3 regions of the Streptomyces sp. V1I1 genome follow, and region 1 is predicted to be linked to each of the others. Evidence: riboswitches for the same ligand, from Rfam matches in the RefSeq annotation. Region 1 holds a riboswitch; each other region holds the start of a gene.
The links. A riboswitch is a leader RNA that binds a small molecule or an ion and turns the genes downstream of it on or off. The one in region 1 is predicted to bind cyclic di-AMP.
Positions count from the first base shown of each region.

Region 2: another riboswitch for cyclic di-AMP. It lies ahead of QFZ67_RS20565 (M23 family metallopeptidase); the one in region 1 lies ahead of QFZ67_RS05400 (M23 family metallopeptidase).
Region 3: another riboswitch for cyclic di-AMP. It lies ahead of QFZ67_RS23095 (transglycosylase family protein); the one in region 1 lies ahead of QFZ67_RS05400 (M23 family metallopeptidase).

Region 1 is NZ_JAUSZH010000001.1:1,081,698-1,089,182, reverse strand. It holds gene QFZ67_RS05425 (aspartate aminotransferase family protein) at 1-1,046, shown strand, start outside; gene QFZ67_RS05420 (helix-turn-helix domain-containing protein) at 1,114-1,704, shown strand; gene QFZ67_RS05415 (DUF6126 family protein) at 1,724-1,855, shown strand; gene QFZ67_RS05410 (tyrosine-protein phosphatase) at 1,877-2,689, opposite strand; gene QFZ67_RS05405 (alpha-galactosidase) at 2,872-4,962, shown strand; cyclic di-AMP (ydaO/yuaA leader) riboswitch at 5,659-5,812, shown strand; gene QFZ67_RS05400 (M23 family metallopeptidase) at 5,817-6,779, shown strand; gene QFZ67_RS05395 (SGNH/GDSL hydrolase family protein) at 6,940-7,485, shown strand, end outside.
Region 2 is NZ_JAUSZH010000001.1:4,350,204-4,357,688, reverse strand. It holds gene QFZ67_RS20575 (PrsW family intramembrane metalloprotease) at 1-26, shown strand, start outside; gene QFZ67_RS20570 (aldo/keto reductase) at 23-970, opposite strand; gene QFZ67_RS20565 (M23 family metallopeptidase) at 1,189-2,253, opposite strand; cyclic di-AMP (ydaO/yuaA leader) riboswitch at 2,265-2,420, opposite strand; gene QFZ67_RS20560 (PP2C family protein-serine/threonine phosphatase) at 2,720-3,883, opposite strand; tRNA gene QFZ67_RS20555 (tRNA-Met) at 4,071-4,144, opposite strand; gene QFZ67_RS20550 (hypothetical protein) at 4,298-4,513, opposite strand; gene QFZ67_RS20545 (hypothetical protein) at 4,510-4,758, opposite strand; gene QFZ67_RS20540 (RNA polymerase sigma factor) at 5,097-6,332, opposite strand; gene QFZ67_RS20535 (YciI family protein) at 6,326-6,739, opposite strand; gene QFZ67_RS20530 (hypothetical protein) at 6,925-7,197, opposite strand; gene QFZ67_RS20525 (hypothetical protein) at 7,249-7,485, opposite strand, start outside.
Region 3 is NZ_JAUSZH010000001.1:4,889,337-4,896,821, forward strand. It holds gene QFZ67_RS23065 (hypothetical protein) at 1-185, shown strand, start outside; partial or broken gene QFZ67_RS23070 (GtrA family protein) at 314-486, shown strand; gene QFZ67_RS23075 (SurA N-terminal domain-containing protein) at 864-1,514, shown strand; gene QFZ67_RS23080 (nucleoside triphosphate pyrophosphohydrolase) at 1,537-2,520, shown strand; gene QFZ67_RS23085 (cytochrome P450) at 2,517-3,752, shown strand; gene QFZ67_RS23090 (transglycosylase family protein) at 3,865-4,761, shown strand; cyclic di-AMP (ydaO/yuaA leader) riboswitch at 5,048-5,220, shown strand; gene QFZ67_RS23095 (transglycosylase family protein) at 5,224-5,895, shown strand; gene eno (phosphopyruvate hydratase) at 6,206-7,485, shown strand, end outside.

The DNA of each region.
Region 1 (7,485 bases):
CGCACCTGGACCGGGTGTTCTTCGGCAACAGCGGTACGGAGGCGGTGGAGACCGCGCTGAAGTTCGCCCGGTACGCCACCGGGAAGCCGAGGATCCTGTACTGCTCGCACGCCTTCCACGGGCTGACCACCGGATCCCTGTCGGTCAACGGGGAGGCGGGGTTCCGGGACGGATTCGCGCCGCTGCTGCCCGACACCGCGATCGGGCTCGGCGATCTGGCCGCGCTGGAGCGGGAGCTGACGCGCGGCGATGTGGCGGGCTTCGTCGTGGAGCCGATCCAGGGCAAGGGCGTGCACGCGACGCCCCCCGGGTTCCTGTACGCGGCCCAGGAGCTGCTGCACAAGCACAAGGCGCTGCTGATCGCGGACGAGGTACAGACGGGCCTGGGCAGGACCGGCGACTTCTACGCGTACCAGTACGAGGAAGGGGTCGAGCCGGATCTGGTCTGTGTGGCGAAGGCGCTCTCGGGCGGTTACGTACCGGTCGGAGCGACCCTCGGCAAGGACTGGATCTTCAAGAAGGTCTACTCGTCGATGGACCGGGTGCTGGTGCACTCGGCGAGCTTCGGATCCAACGCCCAGGCGATGGCCGCCGGGCTCGCCGTCCTCTCGGTGATCGAGGACGAGCAGGTCGTCGCCAATGCGCGGGTGACCGGCGAGCTGCTGCGCTCCCGGCTGGCGGCGCTCGTCGACCGCTATGAGCTGCTGCACGAGGTGCGGGGGCGCGGCCTGATGGTCGGCATCGAGTTCGGCCGGCCCGACTCGATCAAGCTGCGCAGTCGCTGGACCATGCTTCAGGCGGCCCGCAAGGGTCTCTTCGCGCAGATGGTCGTGGTGCCTCTGCTGCAGAAGCACCGGATCCTCACCCAGGTCTCCGGGGACCATCTGGAAGTGATCAAGTTGATTCCGCCGCTGACCATCGGTGAGCGGGAGGTCGACCGGTTCGTGGCGGCCTTCACGGCCGTGATGGACGACGCCCACGGCGGCGGCGGGCTGATGTGGGACTTCGGCAAGACGCTGGTCAAGCAGGCGGTCGCCAACCGCTGACTTTCGGCACTTTTGCCCCTGAGGCAATAAATTTGCCTCAGAGGCAGGTTCCTGGCCCAATGGGCATATGAGCACCCCTGCCGGAGGGGCGGCGGACACCTCGCTGCCCGATGTCGCACCACGGCTGCGCGAACTGCGCCGCCGTCGCGGTCTCACCCTGGAAGCGGCCGCCCAGCGGGCGGGCCTCTCGCCCGCCCACCTCTCCCGACTGGAGACGGGACACCGCCAGCCGTCGCTGCCGATGCTGCTGGGACTTGCCCGTATCTACGGTACGACGGTCGCCGAGCTCCTCGGCGAGTCGGCGCCGGAACACGAGCCCATCATCCGCGCCGGTCGCGGGGAGACCGCGGCGGCCGACGGCTGGACGTACCACCGGGCAGGCGGCCCCGGCCGGGCGATGCAGGCCCTGCGGCTGGTGGTCCCGTACGGCAGCCAGGGCGATGTGGTCCGGGTGCATCCCGGCGAGGAGTGGCTGTATGTCCTCGACGGGCGGCTGCGGCTGGGCCTGGGCGAAGCGGTGCACGATCTGAGCCCCGGGGACAGCGCGCACTTCGACTCCATGACCCCGCACCGCATCGCGGCGGCCACGCCCGACGGGGTCCGGCTGCTCTTCGTACACACGCTGCTGCAGAGCCCCGACATCCATCCGCATGCCTGACACACGTGAGAGGTCTGCTATGTCCAAGCACAACGAAGAGGGGAAGTTCCCCCGAGGGCTGGTGATCCGGCTCTTCGCCTACCTGGTGGCGGGTCATCTCTTCGCCGCCTTCCTCTATCTGCTCTTCCTGCTGGGCGGCCAGAACCAGTAGCGCGGAACCGGTGAGCCCGGCTCAGGCCTCGTCGAGGAGCCGGTCGCGCAGCCGCTCGCGCGTCTGCGGGCTCACCTTCAGGCCCTCGGTGAGGTAGCGCTCGGTGGTGCCCCAGGTCTGCTCGATCGTTTCGAAGGCCGCGCTCAGGTACTCGGCCCGCGCGTCGAAGAGCGGGGACAGCAGCTCCATCACTTCCGGGGACGTCGCGGCCGGGGAATTGTCGCTGCGCCGGACGAGGTAACGGCGGTGCGGGTCATTGGACTTGAGGTAGTCCGCCTCGATGGCCTCCCGCTCGACGCCGACCGCCAGCAGCGAGACGGCTACCGACAGACCGGCGCGGTCCTTGCCCGCCGCGCAGTGCATCAGGGCCGGGACGCTGTCCTCCGCGAGCGCGTGCAGGACCCTGCTGTGCTCGGCGGTGCGCTGCTTGATGATCGTCCGGTACGAGGCCGACATCCGCCCCGCCGCCTTGCCGTCCGCGAGGATCGACCGCAGCTGGTCGAGGTCGCCGTCCCGGACCATCTTCCAGAACTCGGCGCCGTCGGCCGGGTCGGTCAGCGGCAGATTCACATTGCGTACGCCGGGCAGCTCGACGTCGGGGCCCTCCAGCCGCATGTCCGCCGCGTTGCGGAAGTCGAAGATCGTGTGCAGGCCCAGCGTGCTGAGGAACGAGGCGTCGGACCCGGTCGCGTGCGCGAGATGGCCGCTGCGGAAGAGCCGGCCGTGCCGCACTTTCCTGCCGTCCACTGTCGGCAGGCCGCCCACGTCCCGGAAGTTGCGCACTCCGGCCAGTTCCGGCTCTGTCGACGGGACCTGCGGCAGCTGCTGCGTCACGGGGGCTCCTGAAGTGAACTGCCGTCGGCGCTGCTCGCCGACGATGGCGCGTTCCCGACGATACGACACCGCTTCATCAGGCAATCATCTCGACCGTCTCCCGCAAGGCCGTTGCACCGGCAGCGGTCCACGTCGGATGATGTGCGGGCCTGTGCGGACCTGTGAGTATCTGAGGGGTCGGGATGATCGAGAGCGTTGGCAAGGGGCGTACGTGGGTTCTCTCCGGACCCACGAGCAGTTATGCGCTGCACCTCACGGACGACGACGAACTGCTGCATCTCCATTGGGGCTCCCGGATTTCCGGCGCCGACGCGGAGGCGCTCGCGGACCGGGTACTGCCGCCCTACTGGCCCTTCGAGTCGCAGCTCGACGGGCACGAGGAGTACCCGGTCGAGGGCGGACCCCGCTTCGTACGCCCGGCGCTCTCCGTCCGTACGCCAGAAGTACGCGGCACGGAGTGGACCTTCGCCGGTCACGCGGTGGACGGCGACGAACTGCGGCTCCGCTTCACCGATGCCGTACACGGCCTCGGCCTCACCCTGCACCACCGGATGCGCGACGACGCGGACATCATCGAGCGCTGGGTCACCGTCGCCCACGAGGGCGACGGCCCCGACCTGGAGCTGCTGCGGGCCGACGCCGCCGCCTGGACGCTGCCGCAGCGCGACCGCTGGCGGCTCAGCCAGCTGCACGGCCGCTGGGCCGCCGAGTCGCTGCTCGTACGGTCGGAGCTGACGTACGGCGAGAAGGTGATCGGCAGCCGTCGCGGCCACACCGGGCACCAGCATCTGCCGTGGGTCGCGCTGGACGCGGAGGGGGCCACGGAGGAGCGAGGCGAGGTGTACGCCTGTGCCCTCGGCTGGTCCGGGTCCTGGCGGATCTCCGTACAGCAGCTGCCCGACGGTCTCGTGCAGATCACCGGCGGCGCGGGCTACGACGAATCGGGACTGCTGCGGCTCGCGCCCGGGCAGTCGTACACCTCGCCCGTCTTCGCCGGGCTGTGGACCGACGGCGGATTCGGCGGGGCCAGCCGGGCCTGGCACGCCTGGCAGCTGGCGCATGTCATCCCCGACGCGGCGACCGAGCGGCCCGTCCTTTACAACTCCTGGGAAGCGACCGGTTTCGACATCTCCGAGGAGCAGCAGCGGGCGCTCGCGCAGCGGGCCGCGGCCATGGGCGTCGAGCTGTTCGTGGTGGACGACGCGTGGTTCGGGCAGCGCACCAGCGACCGCGCCGGGCTCGGCGACTGGACGCCCAACGCCGAGCGCTTCCCGAAGGGGCTGGGGCCGCTCGCCGACGAAGTGCACGCGCTGGGAATGCAGTTCGGCATCTGGGTCGAGCCGGAGATGGTCAACGCAGACAGCGACCTCTACCGCGCGCACCCCGACTGGGTGCAGCACCACCCGGGCCGCGCCAGGACCGAATTCCGCAACCAGCTCGTGCTGAACCTCGCGCGCGAGGACGTACAGGCCTATCTCTGGGAGCAGTTGGACACGCTGCTCAGCAGCGCGCCCATCGACTATGTGAAGTGGGACTTCAACCGCTGCTTCACGGACGCCGGCTGGCCCGGCGAGGAGTACCCGCAGAAGCTGTGGGTCGAGCATGTGCACGCGCTGTACGCACTCCTTGACCGGCTGCGGGCCGCGCATCCGTCCGTCGCCTTCGAGTCGTGCTCGGGCGGCGGCGGCCGGATCGACCTCGGCATCCTCTCCCGCACCGACCAGGTGTGGACCTCCGACAACACCGATCCGCTGGACCGCCTCGCCATCCAGCAGGGCTTCACCCAGCTGCACCCGGCTCGGGTCATGGCGGCCTGGGTCACCGACAGCCCCAACGTCCAGCTCAACGGCCGGTTCAGCACGCTCCGCTTCCGCTTCGTCAGCGCGATGGCCGGTGTTCTCGGGGTCGGCGGCGACCTCACCGAGTGGACCGATGAGGAACTCGCCGAGGCACGCGGCTGGGTGGACCTGTACAAGAAGATCAGGCCGCTGGTGCAGCACGGCGAGCTGCATCGGCTGCGGGCGCCCGAGGGCGGGCTGAGCGCCGTGCAGTACGTACGCGGCGACGAGAGCGTTGTCCTCGCCTGGCTCCAGGCACAGCACTACGGCGAGCAGCCGCCCAGGCTCAGGCTGCGCGGCCTCGACCCGGCAGCCGCCTACGAGTGCCTGGACACCGGCGCCGTACACCGGGGGGCCGTACTCCTGCACCACGGATTGCACCCCGGGCTCAAGGGCGACATGGACGCCACCGTGATCCGGCTGCGCCGCCGCTGATTCGACTCGCCGGGGCGCGGCTTACCTCCGTAGCCCGCTGCAACGAATTTCGGCGACTGCTCCGGCTCAAGCCTGCCGCGGATTTCGAGGAACCGATTTTCGCCTTCGGCGACACCGAATTCAGGATCTTCGTCCTGCACTCATCCCGCGCGCCGCGGGCACCTCCGGTTCGGCGCGATCGCGGCGTCCTTCGCTACGACGCCCCCGTGGCCTCCGCGGACCGGCTCCACCCTTCGGAGACCCCGTCGATCGTCGACGACGGCATTTTGTCCAGTTTTGCGGTAGAGGAGGGGGGCTAGTCGCCGAGCGGGGGTGGCGGTTCGCGGAAGAATTCCTGCGATGCTGGCAGGAATAGGGGGCAAGTGAGAGTGATCGGTCGATCGTCATTAAATGACGCTTCTGTCCGAATTGGCCCGTTCGGCATAACGTGCCCCGTATACAGGGGAGATGGGGTCCGGCCCGTGAGCAGGATCATATCCGTGACGGTGTGTGGTGGTCCGTCGGAGCCGAACTCCGTTGCCGGAAGGGTAGTTGAGATCCGGTCGAGATCCACATTTTACGGAGCGTAACCGGAATTCTGCGGCGATATCGCACGGATCATTGGCCCGGGAAAGTGATGGCTTGTACCCGCCCGTCCGTCTCGCTTACGTTCCCGTCAATCCGGACGGACCGCCTAATCCTGCCGCCGACCGGAATTCGAAAAATCCACCCACGCGTGGCAGGAGCGGGGGACCCAGGTAGTTCGCCATTCCGGAGTTCCGGACGGCTCGGGGTTAAGTCGCGCATTTGCGCGGCCGGGCATCTCCAGCCCGAACCCGACAGCTCACCTCGTAGGCGCCGGAGAGGAATGCGCCATGCCCGCAAAGGGTAAGCACCGCCGTCCCAAGACCAGCCCGATCACGCGCGGCTTCGTCGCCGCCGGCACGGGTGGCGCCGCCATCGCGCTTCCGCTGATGGGTGCCACCGGCGCCCACGCGGCGGGCAAGGCCGCTCCCGCCGTGGCGCCCGCTACGGCAGTGACCGCCGCCGCGGCCCCGGCGGCAGCCAAGCCGGCCGCCGTCCCCACCACGTACTCCGTCGTCTCCGGTGACTACCTGGCCAAGATCGCCAAGGAGCACGATGTGCGCGGCGGCTGGAAGAAGCTGTACGAGGACAACCGTGAGCAGGTCGGCGACAACCCGTCGCTGATCCACCCGGGCCTCAAGCTGACCCTCGGCGCGAAGTCGAAGGCGAAGGCTCCGGAGAAGGCGCAGCCGCGCCAGGAGAGCCAGGACCGGTCCGAGTCCAAGGCCGAGTCGAAGGCCGAGTCGAAGGCCAAGTCGAAGTCCAAGGGCTCCTCCGACTCCGGCTCGGACTCCTCCGCGCAGTCCTCCTCCGGCGACTCCGCGAGCGCCTCGCAGATCAGCAGCTCCGGCTTCACCGCCCCCGTCGACGGCGCGAACGTCACCACCCCCTACCGCATGACCGGCGCCATGTGGTCCAGCGGCTACCACACCGGTGTCGACTTCGCGGCCTCTTCCGGCACCACCGTCAAGGCCGTCGGCGCGGGCACCGTCGTCTCCGCCGGCTGGGGCGGCGCGTACGGCAACGAGGTCGTCATCCAGCACAGCGACGGCACCTACTCGCAGTACGCCCACCTCTCCTCGCTCGCCGTATCCGCCGGCCAGAGCGTGAGCGGCGGCCAGCAGATCGGCCTCTCCGGTTCCACCGGCAACTCCAGCGGCCCGCACCTGCACTTCGAGATCCGCACCGGCCCGAGCTACGGCTCGGACGTCGACCCGCTGGCGTACCTGCGCCAGTACGGCGTCTCCATCTGAGGCACAGACAGCACACCGTTCTCGACTCCCCCCGTCCGGCGGCGCGGGGGAGTCGGCGTATTCCGGGTTGGACGAAACTTGACCGGTGGCAAAGATCACCCCTCGTCAACCCTTCCTTACGGTCGCGTAGGTCACATCCGTAAGGGAAAGATGTGGCCTCGTGGCAGACGATTCGAGAACAGGGAAAAAGGGTGCATTCGGGTCGTACGCGGCTATCGGTGACAGCTTCACCGAAGGCGTCGGAGACCCGGGTCCGACCGGGATGTACGTCGGCTGGGCGGACCGGTTCGCGGTCCTGCTCGACGACCGGACGCCGGAGCACACCTTCAGGTACGCGAACCTCGCCGTACGCGGGCGTCTCCTCGACCAGATCGTCGAGGAGCAGGTGCCGAGGGCGAAGGAACTCGCCCCGGATCTGGTGACGTTCTGCGCCGGCGGCAACGACATCATCCGGCCTGGCACCGACCCCGACGACGTGGCCGAGCGCTTCGAGCGCGCCGTCGCCGACCTCACGAGCGCGATCGGCACGGTCATGGTGACCACCGGATTCGACACGCGCGGGGTGCCGGTGCTGCGCCATCTGCGCGGCAAGATCGCCACGTACACCGCGCATGTACGGGCCATTGCCGACCGCTACGACTGCCCCGTGCTCGACCTCTGGTCGCTCAAGTCGGTCCAGGACAGGCGGGCCTGGGACACCGACCGG
Region 2 (7,485 bases), 3.3 Mb from region 1:
GCGGCTACAACCCGTACCGCGGCTAGCTCGCCGACGCCGCGGTCAGCTCGGCCAGCTCGTCGGCCGTCAGCTCCAGCTCGGCGACCGCGGTCAGCGCGGGCAGCTGCTCGACCGTGCGGGCCGAGGCGATCGGCGCGACGACTGTCGGCTGCGCGGCCAGCCAGGCGAGCGCGACGGTCGCGACCTGCGCGCCACGGGCCCGGGCGACCTTGTCGAGCGCGGCGAGGACCGCCAAACCCCGCCCGGTCTCCAGATGCTTGCCGGCGCCCGCGGCCCGTGCGCTGTCCACCGGCACACCCGGCCGGTACTTGCCGGTGAGGAAGCCGGAGGCGAGCGCGGAGTAGGGGACGGCGGCGAGCCCGGCACGGGCGGCGGTGTCCCGCAGCCCGCCTTCGTACGTGTCGCGGGAGACGAGGTTGTAGTGCGGTTGCAGCGCGACATAACGGGCGAGCCCCTCGCGCTCCGAGAAGTCCAGGGACGCCTGGAGCCGCTCGGCGCTGAGGTTGGAGGCGGCGATGGCACGGACCTTGCCGTCCTGCACCAGCTGGTCGAGGGCGGTGATGATCTCCTCGACGGGGACCCTCGGGTCGTCGAAGTGCGTGTAGTACAGGTCGATGTAGTCGGTACGCAGCCGCTTCAGGGATTCCTCGGCCGCGGCCCTGATGGTAGTGGCGGAGAGCCCCCGGTACTGAGGGTGCGCGCCGACCTTGGTCGCGACGACGACGTCGGAACGGTTGCCGCGCGCGGCGAGCCAGTTGCCGATGACGGTCTCGGACTCGCCGCCCTCGTGGCCCGGCGCCCAGGAGGAGTACGCGTCGGCAGTGTCGACGAAGTTGCCGCCGACGGCGGCGTACGCGTCGAGCACGGCGAAGGACTGCGCCTGGTCGGCGGTCCAGCCGAAGACATTGCCGCCGAGGGCGAGCGGGGAGACGGCGATGTCGGACGAACCGAGGGTCCGAAGAGAAGTCATGGGTTGATCAACGACCGTGGTGGCGCGCGCTATTCCGGTCCACGCGCTCTTCCGGTCCACGCGCTCTTCCGGTCCACGCGCTCTTCCGGTCCACGCGCTCTTCCGGTCCACGCGCTCTTCCGGTCTACGCGCTCTTCCGGTCTACGGTCTACGCGCTGTACCGGCAGCTCTGGCGTCGGGGGGTGTGCGCCAGAGCTGCCGGGGACTGTGGCGCACGATCAGATGCTGAGACCCTTGCCACGCAGCCATGCCATCGGGTCGAGCCCCGACCCGCCCGGCGTGTGGACCTCCAGGTGCAGGTGCGGGCCCGTCACATTGCCCGTCGCGCCGACGCGGCCGATCGTCTCGCCCGTCGTCACCTTCTGGCCGGCGCTGACCGAGATCGAGGACTGGTGGGCGTACCAGACCTCCGTGCCGTCTTCGAGCTCCAGCACCGTGCGGTAGCCGTAAGAGCCGGACCAGCCCGCCGACTTGACGGTGCCGCTGTGCACCGCCTTGATCGGCGTGCCCGTCGGAGCCGCGAAGTCCAGGCCGGTGTGGTAGCCCGAGGACCACATGGAGCCGGACTCGCCGAACGTGGAGGTGATCGTGTACGAGGAGGTGGGCAGGGCGTAGCTTTTCGCGAGCTGGGCCAGCCGCTCGGCCTCCGCCTTGGCCGCCGCGGCCTTCTCGGCCGCGAGCTTCTCGGCCTCGGCCTTGGCCTCCGCCGCGGTCTGCTGCTTCGCGGCCTCCGCCGCGGCCTTCTCGGCCGCGAGCTTCTCCGCGGCCGCCTTCGCCTCGGCGTCCGCCTCCGCCTGCTGCTGCTCGGCCTGCTGGAGAATGCGGGCGCGCAGCGCCTCACCGGCGCCGGCCGCCCTGTCGACTCCGGCCTCGGTGCCGGAGTCCGTGGCGAGGCTCATCGCCGTGAGCGGGGCCGCGTTCACGTTCCCCGCGTCGGCGTCCGACGCGTCGTCGGACATCAGGGAGCCCACGCCCGGCAGGGACTTGGCGTCGGGCAGGTTGTCCGCGATCGAGTCGGGGAGCGATATGGAGACCGGCGGCTTCGCCTGCGCGGTGGCCATGCCGCCCGCGCCTACCGCGGCGATCACGCCGACGCCGAGCACCGTGGAGCTGCGGGCGAGCCCGCCGCGCTGCTTCATGACGCGGTGCCGGCCGCGCACCGGACGGACGGAGTCCTCGGTGGGGTTCCATTCCTCCCATGCCCGCTCCGCCGGTTCGTCGCCGAAGAATTCAGTTTCCAGGGTTCCGAAGGGTGCTTCGGGGGCAGGCTTGTTGGACGCCACGGAGGCGTGCTCCTTTCCTTCCTTCTCGCCTACCGGGTTAGCTGACGGGTTCGGAGCAGGAAGGTCTCCTACGAGCGCCTCGACCGCGGAAAGAGCGGCAAAAGGTGCCCGATTCACCCCAATTGGTGGTTCCCCGGTTCCCTTGCGGGATTCGGCGCGTGCGCACGGTGCCGTCTCTAGCGACGACTGGGACGACCGCGCTGCGTTATCGAACGTTAATAGACTCCGGGGTCGTATTCCAAGCTGTTCCGACTGATCATTAACGACTTTGACAGGGACTTACCAGGACACAAACGGCCGGAGTCGGGCGACTTGATCTACTCTCGGACCAGGACCTTCATCTGACAGTGCTTCAAATGTTATGCGGAGGGGTGTGCTTCGACTACGCACGGTGCCGGGTCCTGCGTCGGACGCGTCGGGCACGTGGCCGCGTCCTGCGTCGGGCCCATCGCCGCGCGATGGGCCTTCACTTGCTCCGGCGCTCCGAACCTGCAAGGGCTCTGACCACCGGCACGATCCTGCGGCGGTCCGGCTGCCCCTCGGTGGGGCGGCTGACCGCCAGCAGCGCCATGTCGTCCGTGGCCCCACCGCGCGTATGCCGTCGTACGTCGTCGACGAGCACGTCCAGCAGCTCCTCGGGCCCTGGAAAGAGCCGGCCCGCAAGCCGCTCGCCGGGGTCGTAGAAGACGCCGCTCGCGTCGCGCGCCTCGGAGAGACCGTCCGTGTAGAGGAGCAACGTGGCCCCGGGGGGCAGCGGATGCGCATCCGACCGGTCCGGCCACGCCCCCAGTTCGCCCATTCCGAGCGGCAGCGCGGCCTGGGTCGGCTCCAGGATGTCCACGTCCCCGTCGGCGTACAGCACCAGCGGTTCCGGATGGCCCCGGTTCACTACCCGCAAGACGCCCTCGCCGTGCGGGATCTCGGCGAGCACGGCGGTGGTGAACCCCTCGACCGCGTCCAGTTCGTCCCGCCGCGTGCCCTCACGCGCCAGCGCCCGCTCAAGACGCGCGGCGACCCCTTCGAGCGAACCCTCCTGCTCGGCAGCCTCCCGGAACGCCCCGAGGATCACGGCCACCGTTTCGACCGCCTCCAGCCCCTTGCCCCGTACGTCTCCGACCACCAGCCGCACCCCGAAGGGCGTGTCCTGTACGGCGAAGAGGTCGCCGCCGATGAAGGCGTCGGCCTGCGCCGCCTCGTACCGCGCGGCGATGTGCAGCCCGGCGATCCGGGCTGCGGGGGCGGGCAGCACGGCGCGCTGGGCGGCCTCGGCGATCACCCGGGCGGAGGCGAGGCGCTCACGGCTGAGTCTTACGAGGCGGTTGATGAGCAGGGCGAGCCCGGCGACGGTGAGCACGGTGAACAGCTCGGTGAACGACGTGACCTCGGACACGGTCTCGTTGTAGTAGCGCAGACCGAGCACGGACAGGGTCGCCGCGATGCCGGTCAGCAGGGTGGCGATCCAGGAGGAGAAGGGCGCGGCGATCAGCGGGGCGGCCGCGAAGAACGGCACGGCCGTGAATCTGGGCGGGGTGAAGTAGTCGAAGACAAGACCGCCGACGATCATCAGCGTGGGCAGCACACGGACGATACGAGGAGCGCTGTAGCCGCCGGCCTGCTGTCGGTGCCCCACCTGTGATCTCCTGCCCGTCCGCCTGGCTGCGGACGGTACCGCGCCCTTCCCAGGCTGGCCGTAGCCGCGCCGGGCGGCGACTCACCATCGGCCAACCGGGCGACGCGGGCGTGAGCGAGGAGACGACAAGTGAGGGGATACGGCAGTGGCCCGGCACTCTCATCGAGTGCCGGGCCACTGCCTTCAGTAGCGGGGACAGGATTTGAACCTGCGACCTCTGGGTTATGAGCCCAGCGAGCTACCGAGCTGCTCCACCCCGCGTCGGTGAACACAACCTTACGCCATCCGGAGCAAGATCAACTCCATTTTATGAGACGCCTGCTCTGAAGCCGCTCCCGAGCCGCTCCGGAGCGGCTCGGGAGCCCCTCCAGAGGGATGTGTCGCCCAGCTGGGCAGCGGCCTGGGCGCGCTGTTTCAGCGGCGGCGCAGGCGGAGTGCGGTGAGCGCGCCGCCGGTCGCGATCAGGACCGCGGCGGTGATCGCCGCGTACCAGGTGGAGCTGGACGCTCCGGTACTGGCGATGGCCCCGGTGGTGGTGACGGCGTCGTTCGCGGCGGCCGCCGCCGAGGTAGTGGCGGAGGCGGGCGGGGTCCCGGACGGCTCGCGCCGTCCGTCTCGCCGACCAGTCACGGCTGGAAGTCCACCGGCTTGTCCGCGGAGTTCTTCACCGTGAAGGAGAAGGTCTCGCTCGCGCCGCCGCGGGTCAGCGGCCCGCCCGGCGCCGGGGCGCCCAGCTCTATGGTGAGCGGCTTGCCGGAGCCCACCGGGGTGGCGTAGGCGGCGGCGGTGAGCGGGACAGGGTGGCGGTGGCGGTGGCGGTGGCGGTGATCGCGGCTGCGGCGGCAAGGCGAGCGGACCTGGTGGACTCCCCCCAAGGAATCGACTAGGGCCGAACTGCCGCTGGATGGGCGACAGTTGGCCGTACAAAAGAGCAGCGCGGCAGAGCGCCGCGACAGACGGTGAAGCGAGATGAGAGATCGCCGTCCGTCCGGTTCTCTTCGGTCCCTCTGGGTCCCCCTGGGTCCCTCGCGGGCCTCTTCGGGCCCGTTCGGTTCTTTTCGGTCCCGGCTTGCGGCGATGTGCTCACCTTCACCACTGAAGATCGGCCGGACAATCCCCGTACTGTCACCACTTCGCAACAGCGCCCGCCGTGCCAAAATCCCGCCGCTGACCTGGGGGTTGGCCGGTCCCGCCGCGAGCTGCGCCGGCCGCGTCAGGGCAGCAGCCGGGCCGCCCGCATCTGGAGGTAGCGCGTCTCCGGGACGCTGAGGGTGCGCCGGGCCGCCAACTGATAAGCGGCGCGTGCGCCTTCGGCGTCTCCCGCCTTCTCCAGCAGGTGCGCGCGTACGGCGTCGAGCCGGTGGTGGCCCGCCAACCGGTCCTCCAGCTTGGCGACTTCGGCGAGCCCGGCCTCGGGCCCGTGCACCATGGCGAGGGCCACGGCCCGGCCGAGTTCGGCCATCGGCTCGGGAGCGAGGCGTACGAGAAGGTCGTACAGGGCCAGGATCTGCGGCCAGTCCGTGTCGTCGGCGCGCGCCGCCTCGTCGTGCAGCGCCGCGATCGCCGCCTGCAGCTGGTAGACCCCGGCCGGCCCCTCTGACAGAGCCTCCTCCACCAGGGATGTGCCCTCCGCGATCGACTCCTGGTCCCAGCGGGTGCGGTCCTGCTCGTCGAGCGGGATCAGCTCGCCGTGCGGGCCGGTGCGCGCCGCGCTGCGGGCGTCGGTGAGCAGCATCAGCGCCAGCAGCCCGGCCACCGCACCCTCCTTGGGCAGCAGCCGGCGTACGGCCCGGGTCAGCCGGATCGCTTCGCCGGCCAGGTCGGCACGGTTCAGGTCGCTGCCGGAAGTGGCCGTATAGCCCTCGTTGAAGATCAGGTAGAGCACCTGGAGCACCACGGCGAGCCGCCGATCGCGATCCTCGGGCCCCGGCTGCCGAAAGGGCACGCCCTTGATCTTCTGCTTGGCACGGCTGATCCGCTGCGCCATCGTCGCCTCGGGCACCATATGTGCGCGGGCGATCTCGGCCGTGGTCAGACCGCCGACGGCCCGCAGCGTGAGCGCGACCTGCGCGGCCGGGGTGAGTTCGGGGTGGCAGCACAGAAAGAGCAGAGTGAGGGTGTCGTCCTCGGAGGGGGCGCGGCTCTCACCGGGCGCAGGCGCCGTGAACGCGTCCCGGGGGGTCAGCGCCGCGACCGTCTCCTCGCGTCTGCGCCGGGCCTCGTCGCTGCGCAGCTGCTCCGTGAGACGACGGGACGCGACCTTGATCAGCCAGCCGCGGGGATTGTCGGGCAGTCCCTGCTCAGGCCACTGCTGCGCGGCGGCGAGCAGCGCTTCCTGTACGGAGTCCTCGGCCGGGCCGAAGTGTCCGTACCGCCGTACCAGCGCACCGAGGACCTGCGGCGCGTGCAGGCGCAGCAGGTCCTCAACCTCGGTCGTACGTCTCAACAATCGCCTCCGCCGTCTTGGATGGGCCGGATGACCACGGGGTAGTCGGTGGCCCCTTCCGGAATGGGGCACTGCGCGACGCGCGCGGCGATCTCGGTGACCCGCTCCAGGCTCTCGCATTCGAGCACCCAGTACCCGGCGAGCAGCTCCTTGGTCTCTCCGTACGGACCGTCGGTGATCACAGGCCGTCCGTCCTTGTCCACGGTGACATGGCGGGTCAGGGCCGGCTCGGCCAGTCCCTGCCCGTCCACGAGCTCGCCGGACTCGGAGAGGTCGTTGTTGACCTCGCCCATGAAGGCGAACATCGCCTGCAGATCCTTCTCGCTCCAGGCCGGGCTGTGGGCGGACGCCTTCCCGCGCATCGCTTCGTAGTCGGCCTGCGAGCCCTGGACCATCACCAGATACTTCATGACGTCGCTCCTTCGGATGCGTAGCCACCCTTGGTGGGCAACTCTCACAGGGGACGTCGCAGCCGATGACGGATTCTCGACATCGCGCGGAGAATTTTTTCGGAACCACTCGCCGGGAGCATGCGGGCTCCTCGGGGAGCAGGCAAGGGAGCAGGCCGCCGCCTATCCGGTCCGCGGGCGTCACCTCAGCCCTGCTCCTCCTCTTCAGCCTCCATGAGCCGGATTCCTTGATGCGTCAGCGTGACCATCGAGGGCGTATTGCCCGTCGCCCAGTCGACCGCGATCAGCCCCTCGCCCACCAGATACGTGCACGCCGCAGCCAGGTCCTCCTCATGGACACCGAGGTCGTCGCGCAACTTCGCCCCGGTGACACCCAGAAGGCGGTTGCCCTCGGTGGCTTCGTACAGGGCCTTCATGACCTGCTCCCGGTAGGCCTTCCGCTCGCGCAGTGTTGCCATGACTGCCTGCCGTCCTCTCGTGCTCGGCGTGGGTGCAGGAGTCCTGCTGCGTCAGGTGCCGTCCGCCTGCGCAGGGTCGTCGCCCGCTGACCGGCTGGCCGCAAGCCACGACCGCGCGGGCTCGGCGGCATGCGTGGTGTCCACGGTGAGGTGGAGTCTGGTTCCACCGTCGCGGCCGGCGGGGTAGCTGCGCTGTTCGGTGGAGGCGAAGCAGCGCCGGAGAACCTCTGCGACCTGACGGGCGGCCCCGGGGGACGCGGCGACGATCTCGACTTCGGCGCGCCCGGC
Region 3 (7,485 bases), 3.8 Mb from region 1:
TGCCTTTTTTCATCGCGTCGCTCGGTATGCAGGGGCATCGACCGGTGTGGTGGGCATGGGCACTCCATGAAGGCGGCGATCTGTTCTCCGCAGGATGCGCGCTGGGGCTCTTTTGTATGGGAACAGCTTTACTGTTCCGCGCCCCTCTGTTGCGCAGCAGCGAGCAGAACGAGGAGAGTTCCTGACCTCTCAGCTTCCCTGCCCGTGCGGGCGGGATCGCTCAGCCCACGGTGATCACGGGCAGCGGGCCGACCGCACCGGCCGGCATCGGGACCCGGCCGACCGTCGACGGTTCGCCCTGACCCTGCTGACCCCGCATGTGGCGGCGCATGTCGTCGCCTTCGCGCTCAGCATGGTCGGGTCCTTCTTCCCGACCTCGTACATCACGTACAAGACCCACCCGAGCTGGCGAAGGTTTTCCTCTTCCCGCTCACCGACGCCGCGAACTTCGTGGTCACCACGAGCGGCGTCTATCTGCTGGTGGATGGCCACGGGGTGGACGCCGACGTTCGTCGGTGCCCAGGTGACCCCGAAGTCGGGCAGCTCTCCGGTGGTCCGGGCGAGGGCGAGGGCGCGGGCCTCGGCCAGGCGGGCGTCCGCATGTTCCAGGTCCTTCATCCGTCCCGCGATCACCGTAGCCCGCAGGTGCATCACGCCCGTCATGGCTTCGATGCCCGCTGGGCGGCGCGCGTCGAACGCGAGGTGAAGGTCGGCCGGGCCGGGCTGACGGCTGCCGGGTGTATCGCAACTTCCGGCGAATCGTCGGTCGAATCAGTGGCCCAGGCCAGGGAGACTGCCTAACATCGATCACCGCAGGGTCTTGTGCATCGTCGCACAATCACGCCGCACGCCGGGAGGCTCCTTTGCACCGCCGCCGTCGCACCGCGCTCACCGTCTCAGCCGCGCTGCTCGTCGCCGCGCCCCTCCTCGCCGCCTGCGGCAGTGAGGCTCACCCAGGGGCCGCCGCCGTCGTCGGTGGGGAGCGGATCGAGGTGTCCACCGTCCAGGCGAAGGTGAAGGACGTGCGTGCCGCCCAGCAGCGCTCCCCCCAGTCCGCCCAGCTCATCAAGGACAGCGGGCAGCTCAGCCGCGCCAAGCTCTACGACCTGATCGTCGAGCGGGTCGTCCAGCGCGCCGCCGACGACGCCGGGGTCGAGGTCAGCCGCAAGGAGATCCAGGACGGGCGGGCCGCCCTCGTGCAGCAGTCCGGTGGCGAGGAGCAGCTCGCGGCCATGTATCTGCAGCAGCGCGGCGTGGCCCCCGACCAGCTGGGCGACGTCGTACGCCGCGACATCCTGGTCAGCAAGCTCGCCGAAGCCCTCGGCGCGACCAACACCCCCGAGGGCCAGCAGAAGCTGAACCAGGCATTCACCACCGCCGCCAAGGCGCTGGACATCGACGTCAACCCCCGCTTCGGCACCTGGGACGACCGGAAACTCGAGCTCGGCAACTACAAGGCCCCGTGGATCACCCAGGTCAGCAAGGAGCCGGAGCCCGTCGAGGCGGGTGCGTAACGGCGCGAGGTAGGTTCGAGGGGTGACCACAGAAGCACCAGTCGCCCCCGGCCGAATCGTTCTGCTCACCGCAAGCCACCGCGTCGCGCCCGGGCTGCTGTCCTGGCCCGCGTGGCAGACGCTGCACGCCGCCGACCGGGTGCTCTGCGCCGACGGGGCCCACCCCCAGCTGCCGTATCTCCGCGAGGCCGGTGTCGCCGTGGAGATAACGGCCGTCACCGCGCAGGAGCTGGTCGACGCCTGCGCCGGGGGGCGCACCGTCGTGGTCGTCCCCTCCGGCGAGGGCGATACGGCCCTGACCGACGGGCTCGCCCGGCTCGCCGGGTCCGGGCGGGTGCAGATGCCGGACCTGGAGCTGCTCCCCGGCTCGTACGACCTGCCCGGCGCCCGTCTCCTCGACCTCGTCCAGGTCATGGACCGGATCCGCGCCGAGTGCCCCTGGTCGTCGACCCAGACCCACAAGGGCCTCGCCAAATACGGCATCGAGGAGGCGTACGAACTCGTCGAGGCGATCGAGGACGGCGACCGCGACGAGCTGCGCGAGGAGCTCGGCGACGTACTCCTGCAGGTCATCTTCCACGCGCGCATCGCGCAGGAAGGCCGCGATGAGGACGGGGCCGAGGCGTTCTCCATCGACGACGTCGCCGGGACGATCGTCGAGAAGCTCATCCACCGCCACCCGCACGTCTTCGGCGACGAGCACGCCGAGACGCCGGAGGACGTGAAGGAGCACTGGCTCCGCACGAAGGCGATCGAGAAGCAGCGCGACTCCGTGACGGACGGCGTGCCGCTGGGCCAGCCCGGCCTCGCCCTCGCCGCGAAACTCGCGGGCCGGGTCCGTACCGCCGGCCTCGACGTCCCGCTCCCCGCCGGCCCGGGCACCGGCTACGAACTGCTCGCCCTGGCCGTCCGGGCGGAGGAGTCCGGCACCGACCCCGAGGCCGCCCTGCGCGCAGCGGCCCGCGCCTACCGGGACGCGATCCGCGCCGCCGAGGGGCAGGAGTGAGCGCTCAGCCCGAGCTGTTCACCTGGGAGTTCGCCACCGACCCCTACCCCGCCTATGCGTGGCTCCGGGAAAACTCGCCGGTCCACCGGACCACCCTCCCCAGCGGGGTCGAGGCATGGCTGGTGACGCGGTACACCGATGCCAAGCAGGCCCTCGCCGACCAGCGGCTCAGCAAGAATCCCGCGCATCACGACGAGCCCGCCCACGCCAAGGGGAAGACGGGGATCCCCGGCGAGCGCAAGGCCGAGCTGATGACCCATCTGCTGAACATCGACCCGCCGGACCACACCCGGCTGCGGCGGCTGGTGTCGAAGGCGTTCACCCCGCGCCGGGTCGCCGAATTCGCCCCGCGCGTACAGGAGTTGACGGACCGGCTCATTGATGGGTTCGTGGAGAAGGGGGAGGCGGACCTGATTCATGAGTTCGCGTTCCCGCTCCCCATCTATGCCATCTGCGACTTGCTCGGCGTCCCGCGCGAGGACCAGGACGACTTCCGCGACTGGGCCGGGATGATGATCCGCCACGGCGGCGGGCCGCGCGGCGGCGTCGCCCGTTCTGTGAAGAAGATGCGGGGCTATCTCGCGGAGCTGATCCACCGAAAGCGGGAGGAGCCCGGGGACGACCTGATCTCGGGGCTGATCCGGGCCAGCGACCACGGCGAGCACCTCACCGAGAACGAGGCCGCTGCCATGGCCTTCATCCTTCTCTTCGCGGGTTTTGAAACTACCGTGAACTTGATCGGCAATGGGGTATATGCCCTGCTTCGCCATCCGGAACAGCGGGAGCGGCTCCAGACGTCCCTCGCCGCCGGTGAGACCGAGCTGCTGGCCGCCGGTGTCGAAGAACTCCTGCGCTACGACGGGCCCGTGGAACTCGCCACCTGGCGGTTCGCCACCGACGCGCTCGTCGTGGGCGGGCAGCGGATCGCGGCGGGCGATCCCGTACTCGTCGTACTCGCGGCCGCCGACCGGGACCCGGAGCGGTTCGCCGACCCGGACAGCCTCGATCTGTCCCGGCGCGACAATCAGCATCTCGGGTACGGGCACGGCATCCACTACTGCCTCGGCGCGCCCCTCGCGCGTCTTGAGGGGCAGACCGCGCTCGCCACGCTGCTCAGGAGAATGCCGGACTTGCGGCTTGCGGGCGATCCGGCCGATTTGCGGTGGCGTGGGGGTCTCATTATGCGCGGATTGCGCACCCTGCCGGTTGAGTTCACCGCTCGACAGATCTGACGCATTGTCAAGACTGTGACTTTCACGTGATCTCCGCTGCATCGACTTGTGACTCGCGTTCGAATGCGGCTACGTTCACCGTCGTCTCACCAGTCACGTGAAAGGCAACCGCATGCGTTCCGGGAACGGGCGACACCGCCGACCTCGTCAGGCTCCTGCCCTTGTTGTCGCGGCAGGGGTGACGGGATCGGCCATCGCCATCCCCCTTCTCGGCGCCGGTTCGGCCTCCGCCGCCGACGCCTCCGTGTGGGACCGCGTCGCGGAGTGCGAGAGCGGCGGCATGTGGAGCGCCGACCTCGGCAACGGGCACTACGGCGGGCTTCAGTTCTCGCAGGAGACCTGGCAGGACTTCGGCGGTACGGACTACGCGGCCCGCGCCGACCTCGCCAGCCGCTCGCAGCAGATAGCGGTCGCCGAGAAGGTCCTCGACGCGCAGGGCCCCGCGGCGTGGCCCGGCTGCGCGGAACTCGCCGGCCTGAAGAACGACGGCGCCGCGACCGGCGTCGACCCGGGCATCGTGCCGTCGCCCGGGCAGAGCGCCCCGGTCGAGTCGCTCATACCCACGAACCCCTCCGCCGAGCCCACCACGGCGGCGTCTGCCGAGCCGACCGCGGGCCCTGCCGGGTCGGCCGAGCCCGACGAGTCGGCGGGCTCGGACGCGTCGCTCGGCGCCGACAGCGGCAGCGGCAAGCACCGCGGCGAGGCCGCCCCGGAGCAGACCGAGCCGGGCAATACGGACAATGAGCGCGAAGCGGGCCGCCATGCCTCGCGAGGTGACGGTTCGGCACGCGACAATGCGGGCAACCCGGATGAGGCGGGCGAGACGGGCAATGCGGACGCCGCGCCCGGTGAGTACACCGTCCGGCCGGGCGACAGTCTGTGGGTCATCGCCGACGAGCAGAAGCTCTCCGGCGGCTGGACCGCGCTCTATGAGGCGAACCAGCAGACCGTCGGCGCCGACCCCGACCTCATTCTTCCTGGCCAGAGCCTCGATCTGGGCGTGAAGTAGGGGTAATTCGCCGCCAGTTCGAGGTCAGTTTCGCGGGCTTATGTCCGAGTCTGTGCAAGTGAGACAAGGGTCTCTTTGTCCCAACTGCCGTGACTTGCCCGGCGGAACCACTCATTCCGCCCTTCACCTGCGGAAACGGGAGTGACTGGGGCGGCGAGATGGGCGATTTCTCCCCGATGTTCACCTTTGAACATCGGGGAGAGGTGTGTTTACGGTCTGACCGCTCGCCACCGCGGGCACCGCTGACCGTCACGCCGAATCCTGCCGACGGTCGGGGGGAGAGTCGTCGCGCAGAGCGCCGAAGGCAGGAGCGGGGGACCCAAGGTAAGCGCCGGCCCCGGCCGTTGAGAACGACGGCTCCAACCGGCTTGGGGTGAAGCCGCGCGCAGGACGCGCGGCCGGGCAACTCACTTGGCCCGAACCCGACAGCTCACCTCGTAGGCGTCGGTGAGGAGATGTTCCATGCTGTTCTCCAGCAAGGGCAAGCACCGTCGCCCGAACGTTTTCAATCGGACTACGCGTTTCGCCGCCATCGCCGGCGTCACCGGTGCGGCCGTCGCCGCCCCGCTCCTCGGCGCCACCTCGGCGTCCGCCGCGACCACCTCCGAGTGGGACCAGGTCGCCCAGTGCGAGTCCGGCGGCAACTGGTCCATCAACACCGGCAACGGCTACTACGGCGGCCTGCAGTTCTCGCCCTCCACCTGGGCCGCGTACGGCGGCACGCAGTACGCCGCGAGCGCCGACCAGGCCTCCAAGTCCCAGCAGATAGCGGTCGCCGAGAAGGTCCTGGCCGGCCAGGGCAAGGGCGCGTGGCCGAACTGCGGCGTCAACCTGTCCAACGCCGCGAACGACGGCGCCGCCGACGCCGGCACCACGCAGCCGGCGCAGCCGAAGCGTGCCGAGGTTCCCACCACCCGCTCCGAGCGCCCCGCCGCCCCGGCGAAGCCCGACGCGAAGGCCAAGGGCTTCAAGAAGGGCGACGGCGAGTACAAGGTCAAGGCCGGCGACACCCTCGGCAAGATCGCCGAGACCGAGAAGGTCAAGGGCGGCTGGCAGAAGCTGTTCGACCTGAACAAGGACATCATCGACGACGCGGACGTCATCTACCCGGGCCAGCAGCTCCACCTGAGCTGACCCCGCTCCGCCCGAGTCGGCTGACCCGGTTCCCCCGAGTCGGCCGACCCGGCTCCGCCCGAGCTGACCCCCCGGGCCCCAGACCACCCCGGTCCGGCGCGCCATCCCCCGTACGCGCCGGGCCGGGGTTCTGCCTTGTCACTGCCTGTTCATGCCCTTTTCCGTCCCAGCGGGCGGGCACCGGCCGACCGATGCCCCGGAGCCGGTTAGGCTCTTGTCGCAAGGCCAAGGAGACCCCTGCACTGCCCCGCACTGCTTGAGTCCCACTGCTTGCGTCACATTTAGCGTCACATCCCAGAAGGAGATGCTCGTGCCGTCCATCGACGTCGTCGTAGCCCGGGAAATCCTGGACTCCCGAGGCAACCCCACGGTCGAGGTCGAGGTTGGCCTCGACGACGGCAGCACGGGTCGTGCTGCTGTTCCGTCCGGCGCCTCCACCGGTGCGTTCGAGGCTCTTGAGCTCCGCGACGGTGACCAGAACCGCTACCAGGGCAAGGGCGTCGAGAGGGCCGTCCTCGCCGTCATCGAGCAGATCGGCCCGGAACTCGTCGGGTACGACGCCACCGAGCAGCGCCTGATCGACCAGGCGATGTTCGACCTGGACGCCACCCCGGACAAGTCCTCGCTCGGCGCCAACGCGATCCTCGGCGTCTCCCTCGCCGTGGCGCACGCCGCCTCCGAGGCCTCCGACCTGCCGCTCTTCCGCTACCTGGGCGGCCCGAACGCGCACCTGCTGCCCGTTCCGATGATGAACATCCTGAACGGCGGCTCGCACGCCGACTCCAACGTGGACATTCAGGAGTTCATGATCGCCCCGATCGGCGCGGAGTCCTTCTCCGAGGCCCTGCGCTGGGGCGCCGAGGTCTACCACACCCTCAAGAAGGTCCTGAAGCAGAAGGGTCTGTCCACCGGCCTGGGCGACGAGGGCGGCTTCGCGCCGAACCTCGACTCCAACCGCGCCGCGCTGGACCTGATCCTCGAGGCCATCAAGGAAGCCGGCTACGCCCCCGGCAAGGACATCGCGCTCGCGCTCGACGTCGCCGCGTCCGAGTTCTACAAGGACGGCTCGTACGAGTTCGAGGGCAAGTCCCGCTCGGCCGCCGAGATGACGGAGTACTACGAGGAGCTCGTCGCGGCGTACCCGCTCGTCTCCATCGAGGACCCGCTGTTCGAGGACGACTGGGCCGGCTGGAAGGTCCTCACCGACAAGCTGGGCACCAAGGTCCAGATCGTCGGCGACGACCTCTTCGTCACCAATCCGGAGCGCCTCGCCCGCGGCATCGACGACGGCGCCGCGAACGCCCTGCTCGTCAAGGTCAACCAGATCGGTTCGCTGACCGAGACCCTGGACGCCGTCGAGCTCGCCCAGCGCAGCGGCTTCAAGTGCATGATGTCTCACCGCTCCGGCGAGACCGAGGACGTCACCATCGCCGACCTGGCCGTCGCCACCAACTGCGGCCAGATCAAGACCGGCGCCCCGGCCCGCTCCGAGCGCGTCGCCAAGTACAACCAGCTGCTGCGCATCGAGGAGATCCTCGACGACGCCGCGGTGTACGCGGGCCGCTCGGCGTTTCCGCGGTTTCGCTATGC